2 regions of the Amycolatopsis lexingtonensis genome follow, and region 2 is predicted to be linked to the other one. Evidence: riboswitches for the same ligand, from Rfam matches in the RefSeq annotation. Region 2 holds a riboswitch; the other holds the start of a gene.
What was found. Region 2 has a riboswitch for S-adenosylhomocysteine ahead of metH (methionine synthase). Riboswitches for the same ligand answer to the same signal wherever they lie in the genome.
Positions count from the first base shown of each region.

Region 1 (7,609 bases), 1.1 Mb from region 2:
ACGATCACTTTGACACACACTCCTTCGCATGGGACCCGTCCGGCATGCCGGCCGGGCGGATGCGCTGTCACGGGGAGGATGGCCACTTTCCCGGTGCCGCAAACTGCGTCAAACGGAGCAATCTCGGATCAGTACCGGTAGTGATCGAGCTTGTACGGTCCTTCGACGTCGACCCCGATGTAGTCCGCCTGCTGCTTCGTGAGCTTGGTGAGTTTCACCCCGAGCGCGTCGAGGTGCAGGCGGGCCACCTTCTCGTCGAGGTGCTTCGGCAGCCGGTGGACGTCGGTGGCGTACTCGCCGGGCTTGGCGAACAGCTCGATCTGCGCGATCGCCTGGTTGGTGAACGAGTTCGACATCACGAACGACGGGTGGCCGGTCGCGTTGCCGAGGTTCATCAGGCGGCCTTCGGAGAGCACGATGATCGAGTGGCCGTCCGGGAACGCCCACTCGTGCACCTGCGGCTTGATCTCCTTCTTCACGATGCCCGGGAGCTTCGCCAGCCCGGCCATGTCGATCTCGTTGTCGAAGTGCCCGACGTTGGCGACGATCGCGTTGTGCTTCATGCGGCTCATCTGGTCCGCGGAGATGATGCCGAAGTTGCCGGTGGTGGTGATGAAGATGTCCCCGGTGGCGATGACGTCGTCGAGCTCGACGACGTCGAGCCCGTCCATCGACGCCTGGAGCGCGCAGATCGGGTCGATCTCGGTGACCGAGACCCGGGCGCCCTGGCCGCGCAGCGCCTCGACCGCGCCCTTGCCGACGTCGCCGTAGCCGCAGACGACGACGCGCTTGCCGCCGATCATCACGTCGGTGGCCCGGTTCAGGCCGTCCACAAGGGAGTGCCGGATGCCGTACTTGTTGTCGAACTTGGACTTCGTCACGGAGTCGTTGACGTTCATCGCCGGGAAGAGCAGCTCGCCGTCCTTGGCGAGCTTGTAGAGCCGCTTGACGCCGTTGGTCGTTTCCTCGGTGACGCCGCGGATCTCCTTGGCCATCCGGGTGAAGCGGTCGCCGTCGGCGGCCAAGCTCGCGCGGAGGGTCTCGAGGACGATCCGGTACTCCTCCGGGTCCTCTTCGGACGGTTGCGGGACGGCGCCCGCTGCTTCGAACTCGACGCCCTTGTGCACGAGCAGGGTGGCGTCGCCGCCGTCGTCGAGGATCATGTTCGGCGTTTTCCCGCCGGCGAAGGCGAAGAGCTGGTCGGTGCACCACCAGTACTCTTCGAGCGTCTCGCCCTTCCAGGCGAACACGGGGGTGCCCGACGGGGCGTCGACCGTGCCCTCGGGGCCGACGACGACCGCCGCGGCGGCCTCGTCCTGGGTGGAGAAGATGTTGCAGGAGACCCAGCGCACTTCGGCCCCGAGCGCGACGAGGGTCTCGATCAGCACGGCGGTCTGCACCGTCATGTGCAGCGACCCGGCGATGCGCGCGCCCTTGAGCGGCTGGGCGGCGGCGTACTCGCGGCGGATCGCCATCAGGCCGGGCATCTCGTGCTCGGCCAGCCGCAGCTGGGTGCGGCCGGCGTCGGCGAGGGAAAGGTCGGCGACGGCGAAGTCGAGACCGTTGCGGCGTGCGAGTTTGTCACTCATTCCTCGAGCTCTTTTCCTGACGGCTGGTTGCGGAGCGCGCGGGAGGACTCACCGAAGTGACAACGCAAAAAGGGCACCTCCCTCGCGGGAGGCGCCCTTGGATGCGTGTCGCGGGCCGAGCGTGGCGGAAAGAGTTCCGTCGCAGCGCCTCTCGGCCCGGGACCCAGGATGGCAAAGCCGCGGCGAAGCTGTCAAGCGAGCGAAAGGGCCATGAGAACGTCGTCGACGTCGGTGCCGTCGATGCGGAATTCCCCGCGCAGCACGCCTTCCACGACGAACCCGGACCGCTCGTAGACCCGGCGGGCGGCGGCGTTGTGACCCAGCACGCGCAGCGTCAGCTTGCGGGCCCCGCGCCGGCGCGCCTCCGCCGCGGCCGCGTCCACCAGCCGTCCCGCGATGCCGAGGCCCTGGCGGTCCGGGTCGACGGCGAGCCCGCCGAGCACCAGCACGTGCGCGTGGGCCGGGATGCCGAACCCCGCGGCGAGCCGGACGTACCCGGCGACGACGTCGTCGTGCTCGGCGACGAGGAAGTTCTCCGGCCGCGCGTCCTCGTCGAAGAACGGCGTGCCGGGCGGCGGCGGGGGAGCGGGGGACACCGTGGCGTCCCACGTGCGCTCGTCGATCTTGGCGAGCACGGCTTCGTCTTCGGCGCGGGCCGGCCGGACGGTGGTCGTCACGAAAGTTCCTTCCAGGCTTCTTCGACGATCCCGGCGAGCTCGCGGGGGTCGCGGTTGCCCTCGGCCGAGATGCTGCGCAGCGCGACGGTCAGGTCCGGGCCGCTGCGCTGGCAGTTGGTGACGAACGACCGGCCGGGGTCCGGCGTCGAGCCCACGGGCGCGGCGTCGTTGTGGACCAGGCACTGCACGGCGCCGACGCGCACCAGCTCGGTGCTCGGGGCGGCCAGGCCGAGTTCCTCGGCGTCCTCGTACGGCGCCACCAGTTCCGGCGACCCCGCGCGCACCGCGATCAGCTGGAAGCTGCGTTCCAGCCGGTCGTCCTGGTACTGCTGCACCACCGCGCCCGCGCCGCCGTAAGCCGCCGACGTCCGGGCGGCCGTTTCCCGGTCGGCTTTGTCGACCCGGGCGACCTGGACCTTGCTCTTCTCCACGTCGAACTTCGCGAGCGTGTCCTGGGCCCGGCCGAGCCCGCCCAGGCTCGACGGCGCGGTCAGCGCGTGCCCGCTCGGCCCGCCGAGCAGGCTCAGCACCACCCACGGCACGCCGACCAGCACCGCGCCGACGATGACCCCGATCAAGCCCGCGAAGACGGGGTGGGCGAACGGCGAGCGCGGCGGCGGTGCCGCGGCGGCGGGGAACTCTTCGGTCACCCGGGCATCGTGGCGGAACCGGGCAATCGGCGCGAAGGGAATTCCGCCGTAAGTGCCTCAAACGAGATGCGCGCGCCGCCAGATGCCTTCCGACCGGCCGCCGATCAGCCCCGCGTCGCGCAGGAACGGCACGATCTTCTCGGCCATCCAGCGGCGCGTCTCGTGGAAGTGCGGGTTCGCCAGCGCCGCGGCCCGGCCCTCGCGCGGGTCGATCCCGACGCTGCGGTAGATCCGCGGGTCGACCATGCTGTCGATGACGCCGAACGCGACCAGCGCGGTGCGCACCCGGTGCCGCTGCAGCGCCGCCTTCGACAGCTTCGGCGTCTCCCGCAGCACCTCTTCCTTGGCGAACCGGACGTGCCGGGCCTCCTCGACGACGTGGATGCGGTTGACCGAGCGGATCAGCGGCTGGATGCCGTCGTCGTCCATCATCGAGCGCTGCAGCCGGTCGGTGGTCTCCTCGGCGACCAGCACGCTGGCGAACATCGACGGCCCGGCCGCGGTCGCGCCGAACACCTTGGCGGCGCGGTGCACGACCTTCGGGACGCCGTAGCGCGGGACGCCGAGCCGCTCGGCGGTGCGGGCGAACATCACCGAGTGCCGCGTCTCGTCGCCGATCTCGGTCATCGCGTACTGCGCGTGCTCGCTGCGCGCGTCCAGGTCGAAGACGTACCGGGCGAGCAGCTGCATGAGGACGATCTCGAACCACAGGCCGACGCTCATGATGCTGGCGATCTCGTGCTTGGACAGCTCGATCCGCTGCTCCGGCGTCAGCTTCGCCCAGAGGTCCGTGCCGTAGAGGGAGACGCGCTCGAGCGGCATGTAGGCCTTGCCCTCGGCCAGCGGCGCGGCCCAGTCGATGTCGACGTACGGGTCGTAGGAGTTCTTCGCGGAGCTCTTGAGCAGGCGAGCCGCGGTGACATCCCGGTCCTGGGCCTCGACGCCCATGGCGGCCTCCGGAAAGTAGGGGGTACATGCTGTACTAGTTACTTCGGCGAGCGTACACCGGCTCGCCGGACTTGAGTAGGCTTCCCGGGTGACCAAGGTCGACGGACGGGCGGCGCGCTGGGCGGGCCAGCAGGAGCGGCGGCGCGCGGAATTCGTCGAAGCGGCCCTGGTGGCCATCGCCGAGCACGGCCCGGAGGTCTCGACCGAGCAGATCGCCGAGCGCGCCGGCGTGGCCCGCACGCGGCTGTACCGCCACTTCGCCGACGCGGCCGACCTCCAGCGCGCGATCGCCGAGCGCGCGGCCGAGCTGGTGACGGCCGAGCTCGCGCCGCTGTGGCACCCCTCGGGGTCACCGCACGAGATGATCGCGACGGTCATCTCGACGCACCTGCGCTGGCTGACCGAGCACGAATCCCTGCACCGCTACCTGACCCGCACGCAGCCGGCGCAGACCGACGTCCGCGGCACGATCGCCCGCCACCTCAGCGGGCTGTTCTCGGGGTACCTGACGGCGTTCGGCCTCGACCCGGCCCCGGCGGACACGATCGCGTTCGGCCTGGTCGGCTACGTCGAGTCGGCGACGACCCGGTGGCTCGACCACCCGGGCGCGCTCAGCCTGGCCCAGCTGACCGACCAGCTGACCGGCACGATCTGGGCGATGCTGGACCACACGCTGAAGGCGGGCGGGGTCGAGCTGGACCCGGACCAGCCGTTGCCGCTGCCCGAAGAGTTCTAGTCTTCGTCTTCACGCGCGAACTCGGCTCGGACTCCCAGCAGCCGTACCGCCCGGGTCAGTTCGAACATCCCCAGCACCTCGCGCGCGGCCCGGTCGATCTCCGCCGCGTCCGACGTCGGCGCCGGCAGGGTGATGCTGTGCGTGTGGGTCAGGAACGGCACGAACCGCACCTTGACCGCGATCCGCGCCGCCGGGCGGCCTTCGTCCAGGACGTCCTGCGTGACCCGCTTGGCCAGCGCCGAGACCTCCGCCGCCATCTCCGCCGGGTCCGTGAGGTCGCGCTGGAACGTCGTTTCGCGGCTGCGGGACCTGGCCACGTACGGGGTCGCGCTCACGTCGGCGTCGCTGATGCCGCCGCCGAGCAGCCGCAGCCACGGTCCGGTCTTCGGGCCGAACCGGGCGGCCAGCTCCGCCGCGTCCGCGCCCGCCAGGTCGAGCACCGTGCGGATGCCGAGCCCGGCCAGCTTCTTCGCGGTCTTGCCGCCGATGCCCCACAGCGCGTCGGTCGGGCGCTCGGCCATCACGGCCCACCAGTTCTCCTGCGTCAGCCGGTAGATCCCGCCCGGCTTGCCGAACCCGGTGGCGAGCTTGGCCCGCAGCTTGTTGTCGCCGATCCCGACCGCGCACGACAGCCCCGTCTCGCGGGCCACGGCGTCCTTCAGCTCGGCGGCCAGCGCTTCCGGGTCGCCGGTCTCCGCGCCGAGGAACGCCTCGTCCCAGCCGAGCACCTGCACGACGACCGGGAACTCCCGCAGCACCGCCATCACGCGCGCCGACACCTCGAGGTAGGCGTCCGGGTCGCTGGGCAGGAAGACGGCGTCCGGGCAGCGCTTCGCGGCGAGCCGCAGCGGCATGCCGGACTGGATGCCGAACTCGCGGGCCTCGTACGACGCGGTCGCGACCACCGCCCGTTCGGCGGGATCGCCGTTGCCCCCGACGACGACGGGCTTGCCCGCGAGCTCCGGGTGCCGGGCGATCTCGACCGCGGCGATGAACTGGTCGAGGTCGACGTGCAGGACCCACTTCACGGGGCCAGTCTCGCCTCAGATCCGGTGCCGCGCCACGTGGGTCCAGACGGTGCCGGTGAGCGCGAGGATCCCGCACAGCGTCACGCCCGGGTCGGGCAGGACCAGCCCCACGACCAGCAGGCTCACGGCGATGATGTCGAAGACGATCAGGACGGTGCTCCGGAGCGCGCGCGACTTCGGCCGCTTGCCCTCGCGCAGCGCGGTGGCCAGGTCGGGGTCGCTGAGCTCCAGACTGCGCTCGATCTTCTCGAGCTCGGTGCGATCGTGGTGACTGAGCATCGGGGTACTCCTTCGGCGCCGTACCCGCCGTATCGCCAGAGCGAATACCCAATCGTCCTCCGAACGAACCGCCGAACGCCTTCTGATTTCGTGCTTTTTGCTGCTCCGACCGGGTGATCCGCGCTCCGTGACCGCCCGCGAGCACGTTAAGTTGCCTCTCGAACGTGGCCGGTGACGGCCCCGGGTGACGGAGGGGGCCGTTGCGTCCTCTTCCGCGCGCCGGAACCTTCAAGCAGCTGGAGGACCTCGATGACCTTGCCCACCGAACCGATCGGCAGCATCCCGCGCCCGGCGTACCTCGTCGAAGGACTCGGGGAGTTCGCCGCCGGGCGGATCGACGCCGCCGCGCTCGCCGAGCTGGAGAGCCGCGCGCTGGCCGACACGATCCGCCGGTTCGAGGAGACCGGCTCACCGGTGCTGACCGACGGCGAGCAGGGCAAGCCGAGCTTCGCGACGTACCCGCTGGCCGGGTTGACCGCGCTGGCCCCGGACGGCGTCGTCATCCCGTTCGCCGACGGGCACACCCGGCAGCTGCCGCGGCTGACCGCGGGCCCGTTCCGCTACGCGACCCACGCGGACGAGTACCTGACCCGGGCGAAGGCGCTCACGGGCAAGCCGGTCAAGCAGGCGGTGATCGCGGCTTCGGCCGTCTCGCTGATCTACCCGGCCGACGGCATCGAGGGGTACTCGCAGGAGCAGTTCGTCGCCGACCTGGTGAACGAGGCCGAAGCGGACATCCGGCGCAGCCTCGACGCGGGCGCGGACAGCGTCCAGATCGACTTCACCGAGGGACGGCTCTCGCTGAAGCTGGACCCGTCCGGCGGCCTGCTGCGCCAGTTCGTCGACCTGAACAACGCGGTCCTCGACCGGTTCACCGCCGAGGAGCGCGCGAAGATCGGCGTCCACACCTGCCCGGGCGGCGACCAGGACTCGGTGCACAGCCTCGACGTCGACTACGCGGGCCTGCTGCCGGCGCTGTTCGACCTGAGGGCCGGGCGCTTCTACGTCCAGTTGGCCAGCGAGTCGGACCCGGATCGCGCGCTCGCGACGATCGCCGACAACCTGAAGGCGGACCAGCGGGTCTTCGTCGGCGTGACCGACCCGATCGACCCGCGGGTGGAGACCCCGGAGGAGGTCCGTGACCGCGTCCTGGCGGCGGCCCGGTACGTGCCGGCGGACCGGCTGGGGACGTGCGACGACTGCGGGTTCTCCCCGTTCGCCGACGACACGTCGACCTCGCGTGACATCGCGTTCGCGAAGATCAAGGCCCGGGTGGAAGGCACCCGGCTGGCGGCCGAGAAACTCGGCTGAGCCCCGGCGGCGTGCGCCCGGGGATGCCGCCCCGGGCTCACGCCGTTTCGGCTCAGGCCGTCTCGGCGGCGACCTTCAGGCCGAGCGCGACGAGCAGGCTCCCGAGCACGGCGTCGAGCCCGCGCCGGACGCGGCCGTCGCGGAAGACCTTCTTGAGTGCCCCGACGACCACGGCGAGGGTGACGAACCACAGGACCGTGCCGGCGGTGGCGATCGCGGCGAGTTCGAGGGTCTGCAGGGTGGAGCCGTCGGCCGGGAGGAACTGGGGGAGCAGGGCGAGGAAGTAGACGGCCACCTTGGGGTTGAGCAGGTTGGTGAACAGTCCCTGCCGGAAGGCCGCGGTGGCCTTGAGCGGCTCCGGGTTGTCGTCGCCGAGGTCCCGGTATTCGCC
Region 1 is NZ_JADBEG010000001.1:1,332,911-1,340,519, forward strand. Features, by position in the region: gene H4696_RS06525 (hypothetical protein) at 1-8, opposite strand, end outside; gene ahcY (adenosylhomocysteinase) at 129-1,589, opposite strand; S-adenosyl-L-homocysteine riboswitch at 1,672-1,748, opposite strand; gene H4696_RS51150 (GNAT family N-acetyltransferase) at 1,781-2,266, opposite strand; gene H4696_RS51155 (hypothetical protein) at 2,263-2,916, opposite strand; gene H4696_RS06545 (AurF N-oxygenase family protein) at 2,974-3,864, opposite strand; gene H4696_RS06550 (TetR/AcrR family transcriptional regulator) at 3,953-4,600, shown strand; gene H4696_RS06555 (DNA polymerase IV) at 4,597-5,628, opposite strand; gene H4696_RS06560 (DUF3040 domain-containing protein) at 5,644-5,907, opposite strand; gene H4696_RS06565 (cobalamin-independent methionine synthase II family protein) at 6,157-7,218, shown strand; gene H4696_RS06570 (LysE family translocator) at 7,271-7,609, opposite strand, start outside.
Region 1: another riboswitch for S-adenosylhomocysteine. It lies ahead of ahcY (adenosylhomocysteinase); the one in region 2 lies ahead of metH (methionine synthase).

Region 2 (7,609 bases):
GGCAGTCGGGCAAGCTGGTCCGCGGCTGGGACTTCGACTCGGCGAGCGAGGCGACGACGCCCCTGGCGAACTACCCGGCGACCAACCACCCGTACGACGCCTGGTACCAGTCGCTGCTGACCGGCGCCGCCGAGTAGGCCGTCAGTGCTTCGTCAGGGGCCGGTAAGCGCCCCTGGCGAAGCTCGGCGACATGAAGAACCTCACCATCCTGATCTCCGGCGCGAGCATCGCCGGCCCCGCGCTGGCCCACTGGCTGACCCGCTACGGCTGCACCGTCACCGTCGTCGAACGCGCGCCGGCGGTGCGGCCCGGCGGGCAGGCCGTCGACTTCAAGGGCCCCACCCACCGGACCGTGCTCGAGCGCATGGGCATCCTCGACGACGTCCTCGCGCGCCAGACCGGCGGGCAGGACCAGACGATCATCGACGCCGCCGGAAAACCGCGGGCGGTCATCCCCGGCGAATTCACCGGCGGCGAGATCGAAATCCGCCGCGGCGACCTGGCGGAAATCCTTTACGCGCACACGGACTGCGAATACCTCTTCGGCGACACGATCAAGTCGCTGACCGAGACGGCGGACGGCGTCGACGTGACCTTCGCCCACTCCGGCCCGCGCCGGTTCGACCTGGTCGTCGGCGCGGACGGGATCCACTCGACCGTCCGGCGGCTGGCGTTCGGCCCGGAACGCGACTACGTCCGGTACCTCGGGTACCACTACGCGCTGGCGGAACTCGGCGAAGACGTCGCCGACGGTGACGCGGTGATGTACAACGAGCCGGGCCGGATGATCGCCGTCGGCGGGCCGAAGGCGTCGGCGTTCTTCGTCTTCGCCTCGCCGGAACTCGACTACGACCGCACGAACACCGCGCAGCAGCGGAAACTGCTGGCCGACGCCTACCGGGGAGCGGGCTGGCGGGTGCCCGAGCTGATCGCGAAGCTCCCCGAGGCCCGCGAGTTCTACCTCGACACCCTCAGCCGGGTCACGATCGATCGCTACTCCCGCGGCCGCGTCGTGCTCCTCGGCGACGCCGCCTACGGCAACACCCTCGGCGGCTTCGGGACCGGCCTGGCGATCGTCGGCGCGTACGTCCTCGCCGGGGAACTCCTCGCCGCCGGCGGCGACCACGAAGCCGCCTTCGCCCGCTACGAAGAGCTGTTTCGCGGCTACGCGAAGATCTCGCAGCGCGGCAGCGCGGGCCCGTTCCTCGCGCCGCCGTCACCGCTGCGGATCAAGCTCCGGGACTGGACGTTCAGGTCCCGCTTCCTGCTCGGCCTGATGCTCAAGGCGACCGACAAGTTCGCCACCGGCATCGAGCTGAAGGACTACGCCCCGGGCTCGTAGGCGAGGTTCGGCCGCAGCCACTGCTCGACCTCGGCCACTTCGACGCCCTTGCGCCGTGCGTAGTCCTCGATCTGGTCGCGCCCGAGCCGCCCGACGGTGAAGTAGCGGGAGTCCGGGTGGGCGAAGATCAGCCCGGACACGCTCGCCGCGGGCGTCATCGCGTACGACTCGGTCAGCGCCATGCCCAGCTCGTCCGCCTCGAGCAGCTCGAACAGCTCGCGCTTCTGGCTGTGGTCCGGGCTGGCCGGGTAGCCCAGCGCCGGGCGGATGCCGCGGAACCGCTCCGCGTGCAGGTCTTCCAGCAGCGGCTGGGCGTCGGGCTCGAACCAGTCGCGGCGGGCCCGCAGGTGGATGTGCTCGGCGAACGCCTCGGCGAGCCGGTCGGCCAGCGCCTTGACCATGATCGCCTTGTAGTCGTCCTGCTCGGCCTCGTACCGCGCGGCCAGGTCCTCGGCGCCGTGGATGGCCACCGCGAAGCCGCCCAGGTGGTCGCCGGCCGGCGCGATGTAGTCGGCCAGGCACCGGTTCGCGCGGTCGGCCGGCTTCGACGTCTGCTGCCGCAGCATCGGGAACCCGACGTGGACGTACTCGCCGTCGAGCCGGATGTCGTCGCCCTCGCGGTGCGCGGGCCAGAACGCGTACGCGCCCTTCGCGGTGAAACTGCCGTCCTCGATGATCTGGTCGAGCAGCACGTTCGCGTCGTCGAACAGCTCGCGCGCGACCGGCTGCTCCAGGATGGCCGGGTACTTGCCCTTGAGCTCCCAGGCCAGGAACAGGAACTGCCAGTCGATCATCTCGCGCAGCTCGGGGATGCCCGGCTCGACCACGCGCACGCCGGTGAACTCCGGGGTCGGCAGCTCGTCGAACGACACCCGCTCCGGGTTCGCGCGGGCCTGCTCGAGGGTGAGCATGGGGCGTCGCTGCTTGTTCGCGTGCTGCTCGCGCAGCACCTCCTGGTCGGCCCGGTTCTTCTCGGCCAGCGCGATCGAGCGGTCCGGGTCAAGCAGGTCCGACACCACGCCGACCACGCGGGAGGCGTCGAGCACGTGCACGGTCGCGTTGTCGTAGACCGGGGCGATCTTGACCGCGGTGTGCTGCTTCGACGTCGTGGCGCCGCCGATCAGCAGCGGCAGCTTCAGCCCGCGCCGCTGCATCTCGGTGGCGACGGCGACCATCTCGTCAAGCGACGGCGTGATCAGCCCGGAGAGCCCGACGGCGTCGGCGCCTTCGGTGACCGCGGTGTCGAGGATCTTGCCGGCCGGCACCATCACGCCGAGGTCGATCACCTCGTAGTTGTTGCAGCCCAGCACGACGCCGACGATGTTCTTGCCGATGTCGTGGACGTCGCCCTTCACCGTGGCGAGCACGATCTTTCCCTGGCCGCCGGTCGACGCGAGCCGGCCCTCCTGGCGCGCCTTCTCCTTCTCGGCCTCCATGAACGGCTCGAGGTAGGCGACGGACCGCTTCATCACGCGCGCGCTCTTGACCACCTGCGGCAGGAACATCTTGCCGGAGCCGAACAGGTCGCCGACGATCTTCATGCCGTCCATCAGCGGGCCCTCGATGACGTCGAGGGGCCGGGCCAGCTGCTGCCGCGCCTCTTCGGTGTCGTCCTCGATGAAGTCGACGATGCCGTGCACCAGCGCGTGGGACAGCCGCTCCCCGACCGAACCTTCGCGCCAGGACAGGTCGACGACGCGCTTGGTGCCGCTGCCCTTGACGTTCTCGGCGAAGGCCACCAGCCGGTCGGTCGCGTCCTCGCGGCGGTCGAACAGCACGTCCTCGACCAGTTCGAGGAGGTCCTTCGGGATGTCCTGGTAGACCGCGAGCTGGCCGGCGTTGACGATGCCCATGTCCAGGCCGACCTGCACGGCGTGGAACAGGAACGCCGAGTGCATCGCCTCGCGGACGACGTCGTTGCCGCGGAAGGAGAACGACAGGTTCGAGATGCCGCCGCTGATGTGCACGCCGGGGCAGCGTTCCTTGATCCGGGGAAGCGCGTCGATGAACGCCTTCGCGTAGCCGTTGTGCTCGGCGATGCCGGTGGCGACGGCGAGCACGTTCGGGTCGAAGATGATGTCCTCGCCCGCGAAACCGGCCTTCTGCGTGAGCAGGTCGTACGCCCGGCCGCAGATCTCGACCTTGCGGTCGGCGGTGTCGGCCTGCCCCTGCTCGTCGAAGGCCATCACGACGACGCCGGCGCCGTAGTTGCGGATGACGCGGGCCTGGGCCAGGAAGGGCTCCTCGCCCTCCTTGAGGCTGATCGAGTTGACCACGCCCTTGCCCTGCAGGCAGCGCAGCCCGGCTTCGAGCACGCTCCACTTGGAGCTGTCGACCATCACCGGGATCCGGGCCACCTCGGGCTCGGTGGCGATCAGGTTGAGGAACGTGGTCATCGCCTGCTCGGAGTCGAGCAGGTCGGCGTCCATGTTGACGTCGAGCAGGTTGGCCCCGCCGCGGACCTGCTCGAGCGCGACGTCCACGGCTCCCTGGTGGTCGTCGGACTCGATGAGCCGGCGGAACCGCTTGGAGCCGGTGACGTTGGTGCGCTCGCCGATCATCACGAACCCGGTGTCGGGGCCGATGCCGAACGGCTCCAGACCGCTGAACCGGGTGTGCGTGCGCGCTGCGGGCACCTCGCGCGGCGCGACGCCCTTCGCGGCTTCGGCGATCTTCGCGATGTGGGCCGGGCCGGTGCCGCAGCAGCCGCCGACCAGGTTGACCAGGCCGTCGCGGGCGAACCCGCCGATCAGCCCGGCGGTCTGCTCCGGCGTCTCGTCGTAGCCGCCGAAGGCGTTCGGCAGCCCGGCGTTGGGGTGGCAGGCGACGTAGGCGTCGGCGATCCGGGCGAGCTCCTCGACGTGCGGGCGCATCTCCTCGGCGCCCAGCGAGCAGTTCACGCCCACGACCAGCGGTTTGGCGTGTTCGATCGAGCTCCAGAACGCCTCGACGGTCTGGCCCGAGAGCGTCCGGCCGCTGAGGTCGACGATGGTCACGGAGATCCACAGCGGCAGGTGCGGCGCCACCTCGCGGGCGGCGGCGATCGCGGCCTTGCAGTTCAAGGTGTCGAAGATCGTCTCGATCAGCAGCAGGTCGACGCCGCCCTCGGCGAGCCCGGCGATCTGCTCCGCGTAGGACGCCTTGACCTGCTCGAACGTCACCGCCCGGTACGCCGGGTCGTCGACCTTCGGCGACAGGCTGAGCGTGACGTTGAGCGGGCCGATCGAGCCGGCGACGAACCGGCCGCCGAACTCGTCGGCGGCCTGGCGGGCGAGCTGCGCGCCGCGGGCGTTCATCTCGTGGACGTGGGACTGCAGCCCGTAGTCGGCCTGGCCGATGCTGGTGGCGGTGAACGTGTTGGTCGTGGTGATGTCGGCGCCCGCGGCCAGGTACTGGCGGTGGACGTCGAGGATGACGTCCGGGCGGGTGAGGTTGAGCAGGTCGGGGTCGCCGGTGACGTCGTGGGTGTGCTCGCCGAAGCGGTCACCGCGGTAGTCGGCGGGGGTCAGCCCGGCACCCTGCAACATGGTGCCCCAGGCGCCGTCCAGCACCGCCACCCGCTGGTCGAACAGCTCGCGCAGGCGTGCTTCGTGCTCTCGCGGGGTACTCACCGGCAGCCTCCCTTGGTCGGGAGGCGCCCTTGGTTGGTCAATCCCGGCCGAGCGTGGCGGACCCGGTGGTCCGTTGCAGCGCCTCTCGGCCTGTGGTCCACGGTATCGGATCTCCGGCCGCGCACGCCATCCCGCCCCGCCCGGGGGTCCACTGAGTGGGACAGCCTTTGTCCACAAAGGATCGACACGTTGCCTCCCCGTTCGTCACGGGCCCCTCCACCGTGCCGGTGCCGCGCCCCGCCGCTCTGCTCCCCGTCTGCCTACTCGCGCCGCGTCCAGCGCGGCTCGACCGGCACTGGACAAGGTCACCAAGGGTACTCGACCGGCGACCCTCCGCGGCATCCGGCCAACCTTGAAAACTGAAACACGTTCTAATACGCTCGCGTCGTGGACTACGGAATCGTGCTGTTCACCAGCGACCGGGGCATCACCCCGGCGGCCGCCGCGCGCGTCGCGGAAGCCGCCGGGTTCGCCACCTTCTACGTACCCGAGCACACGCACATCCCGGTGAAGCGGGAGTCCCCGCACCCGCGCACCGGCGACGCGTCCCTGCCCGACGACCGCTACAGCCGCACCCTCGACCCGTGGGTCGCGCTGGCGACGGCCGCCGCGGTGACGTCGCGGATCCGGCTGTCCACCGCGGTCGCCCTCCCGGTGGAGAGCGACCCGATCACCCTGGCCAAGACGATCGCGAGCCTCGACCACCTCTCCGGCGGACGGGTCACGCTCGGCACGGGCTTCGGCTGGAACGTCGACGAGCTGAACGACCACGGCGTGCCCGGCAACCGCCGCCGCACCGCGCTGCGGGAGTACCTCGAGGCGATGAGTGCACTGTGGACGGAGGAAGAAGCTTCCTACGACGGGGAGTTCGTGTCGTTCGGGCCGAGCTGGGCGTGGCCGAAGCCGGTCCAGCCGCACATCCCGGTGCTGCTCGGCGCGGGCCCGACGGAGAAGACGTTCCGCTGGATCGCCCGCCACGCCGACGGCTGGATCACCACGCCGGCGGACACCGACCTCGAAGGGCACGTGGCCCTGCTCCACCGGATCTGGGCCGAGGAGGGCCGCGCCGGGCGGCCGCGGATCTGCGCGCTCGGCGAACGGCCGGATCCGGAGCGCCTGGCGCACCTGGATTCGCTCGGCGTGACCGAGACGATCTTCGGGCTGCCGGACCGGGCGCCGGAAGAAGTCGAAGCGTGGGTCGGCCGCCTCGCCGGCAAACTGGGCCTGGCCGCCCCGGTGGGCTGAGCGCAGCCTTCGCCGCCCAGCGCACTGACACCGCCCACCGCCCCGGGCCGAAGCCGACCGCAAAGGTCTTGAATGAGTCATTCAGGACCCCTCAAGACCTGAATGACTCATTCAAGACACCACCGGGCCTCGCGAGGCGGCCGTCGAGCGCGTCAGCTCTTGACGCTCATGCCCTGACGAGCGCGCAGGTCGAGCTCGATCTGCTCCAGCGTGCGGCCCTTCGTCTCCGGGACCAGCCACTTCGTGAGCACGAACAGCACCACGTTGATACCCGCGAACAGGAACATCGAGCCGCCGATGCCGAGGGACTTCGGGTCGGAGATGATCGGGAACACCGCGCTCACGATGCCCGTCGCCGCCCAGAGGACCACGCTGCTCACGCTCATGCCCGTCGCGCGGACCTTGAGCGGGAAGACCTCGGACATCATCACCCAGACGACCGCGCCCCAGCCGAGTTCGTAGCCGACCAGGTAGAGCACCATCATCACCAGCATCAGGATGCCGCGCAGGCCGGTGTCGTGGACGTTGAGCACGATCAGCCCCGCCGCGGCGAGCGTCAGCACCATGATCACGTTGCCGATGAGCAGCAGCGGCTTGCGGCCCCAGCGGTCCACCACGAACACGACCCACGCGGTGAACAGGAACTTCGTGACGCCGAGCAGCACGCCGGACAGCAGCGCGGCCTGCGTGGCGAAGCCGAGCCCGATGAGCATGGTCGGGAAGTAGGCGTTGATCGCGTTGACGCCGCTGAACTGCTGGCCCACCGCGAGCAGCAGGGCCACGAACAGCATCGGCCGCACCCAGCCGGTGAACAGGTCGCGGAAGCGCGGCTTCTCTTCGGTGTCCATCCGGATGACGTCGCGGATGGTCGAGATCTCCTCGTCGAGGTTCACCGAGTTGCCGTGGGCGCTGGCCAGCACCCGCCGGGCCTCCTCCTCGCGGCCGTTCTTCACCAGCCAGCGCGGGGTCTCGGGCAGGAACGCCAGCCCGACGAGCAGGATCGCCGCGGGCACGATCGCGCCGGCGAACATCCAGCGCCACGCCGAAACCGGGCCGAGCCAGTAGCTCACCAGGAACGCGATCAGGATGCCGCTGACGATGAAGATCTGGTTCAGCGCGCCCATCGCGCCGCGCAGCCGGGCCGGCGCCAGTTCGGACAGGTACGTCGGCACCGTCGACGAAGAAAGCCCGATGCCCAGCCCGATCACCAGCCGGGAAAGCACCAGCAGCGTGAACGTCGGCGAGAACGTCGCCGCCAGGGTGCCCACGATGACGATCGCCGCCGCGACCATGATCGTGCGGCGCCGGCCGAGCGCTTCGTTGGTGCGGCTGGAGAACAGCGCGCCGATGATGGCACCGACCGACAGGCTGGCAGTGATCACGCCCTTGTCCCAGCTGGTCAGCGCCCACA
Region 2 is NZ_JADBEG010000001.1:2,477,439-2,485,047, forward strand. Features, by position in the region: gene H4696_RS11470 (PI-PLC domain-containing protein) at 1-137, shown strand, start outside; gene H4696_RS11475 (FAD-dependent monooxygenase) at 191-1,342, shown strand; gene metH (methionine synthase) at 1,324-4,953, opposite strand; S-adenosyl-L-homocysteine riboswitch at 4,968-5,046, opposite strand; gene H4696_RS11485 (TIGR03619 family F420-dependent LLM class oxidoreductase) at 5,341-6,198, shown strand; gene H4696_RS11490 (sugar porter family MFS transporter) at 6,351-7,609, opposite strand, start outside.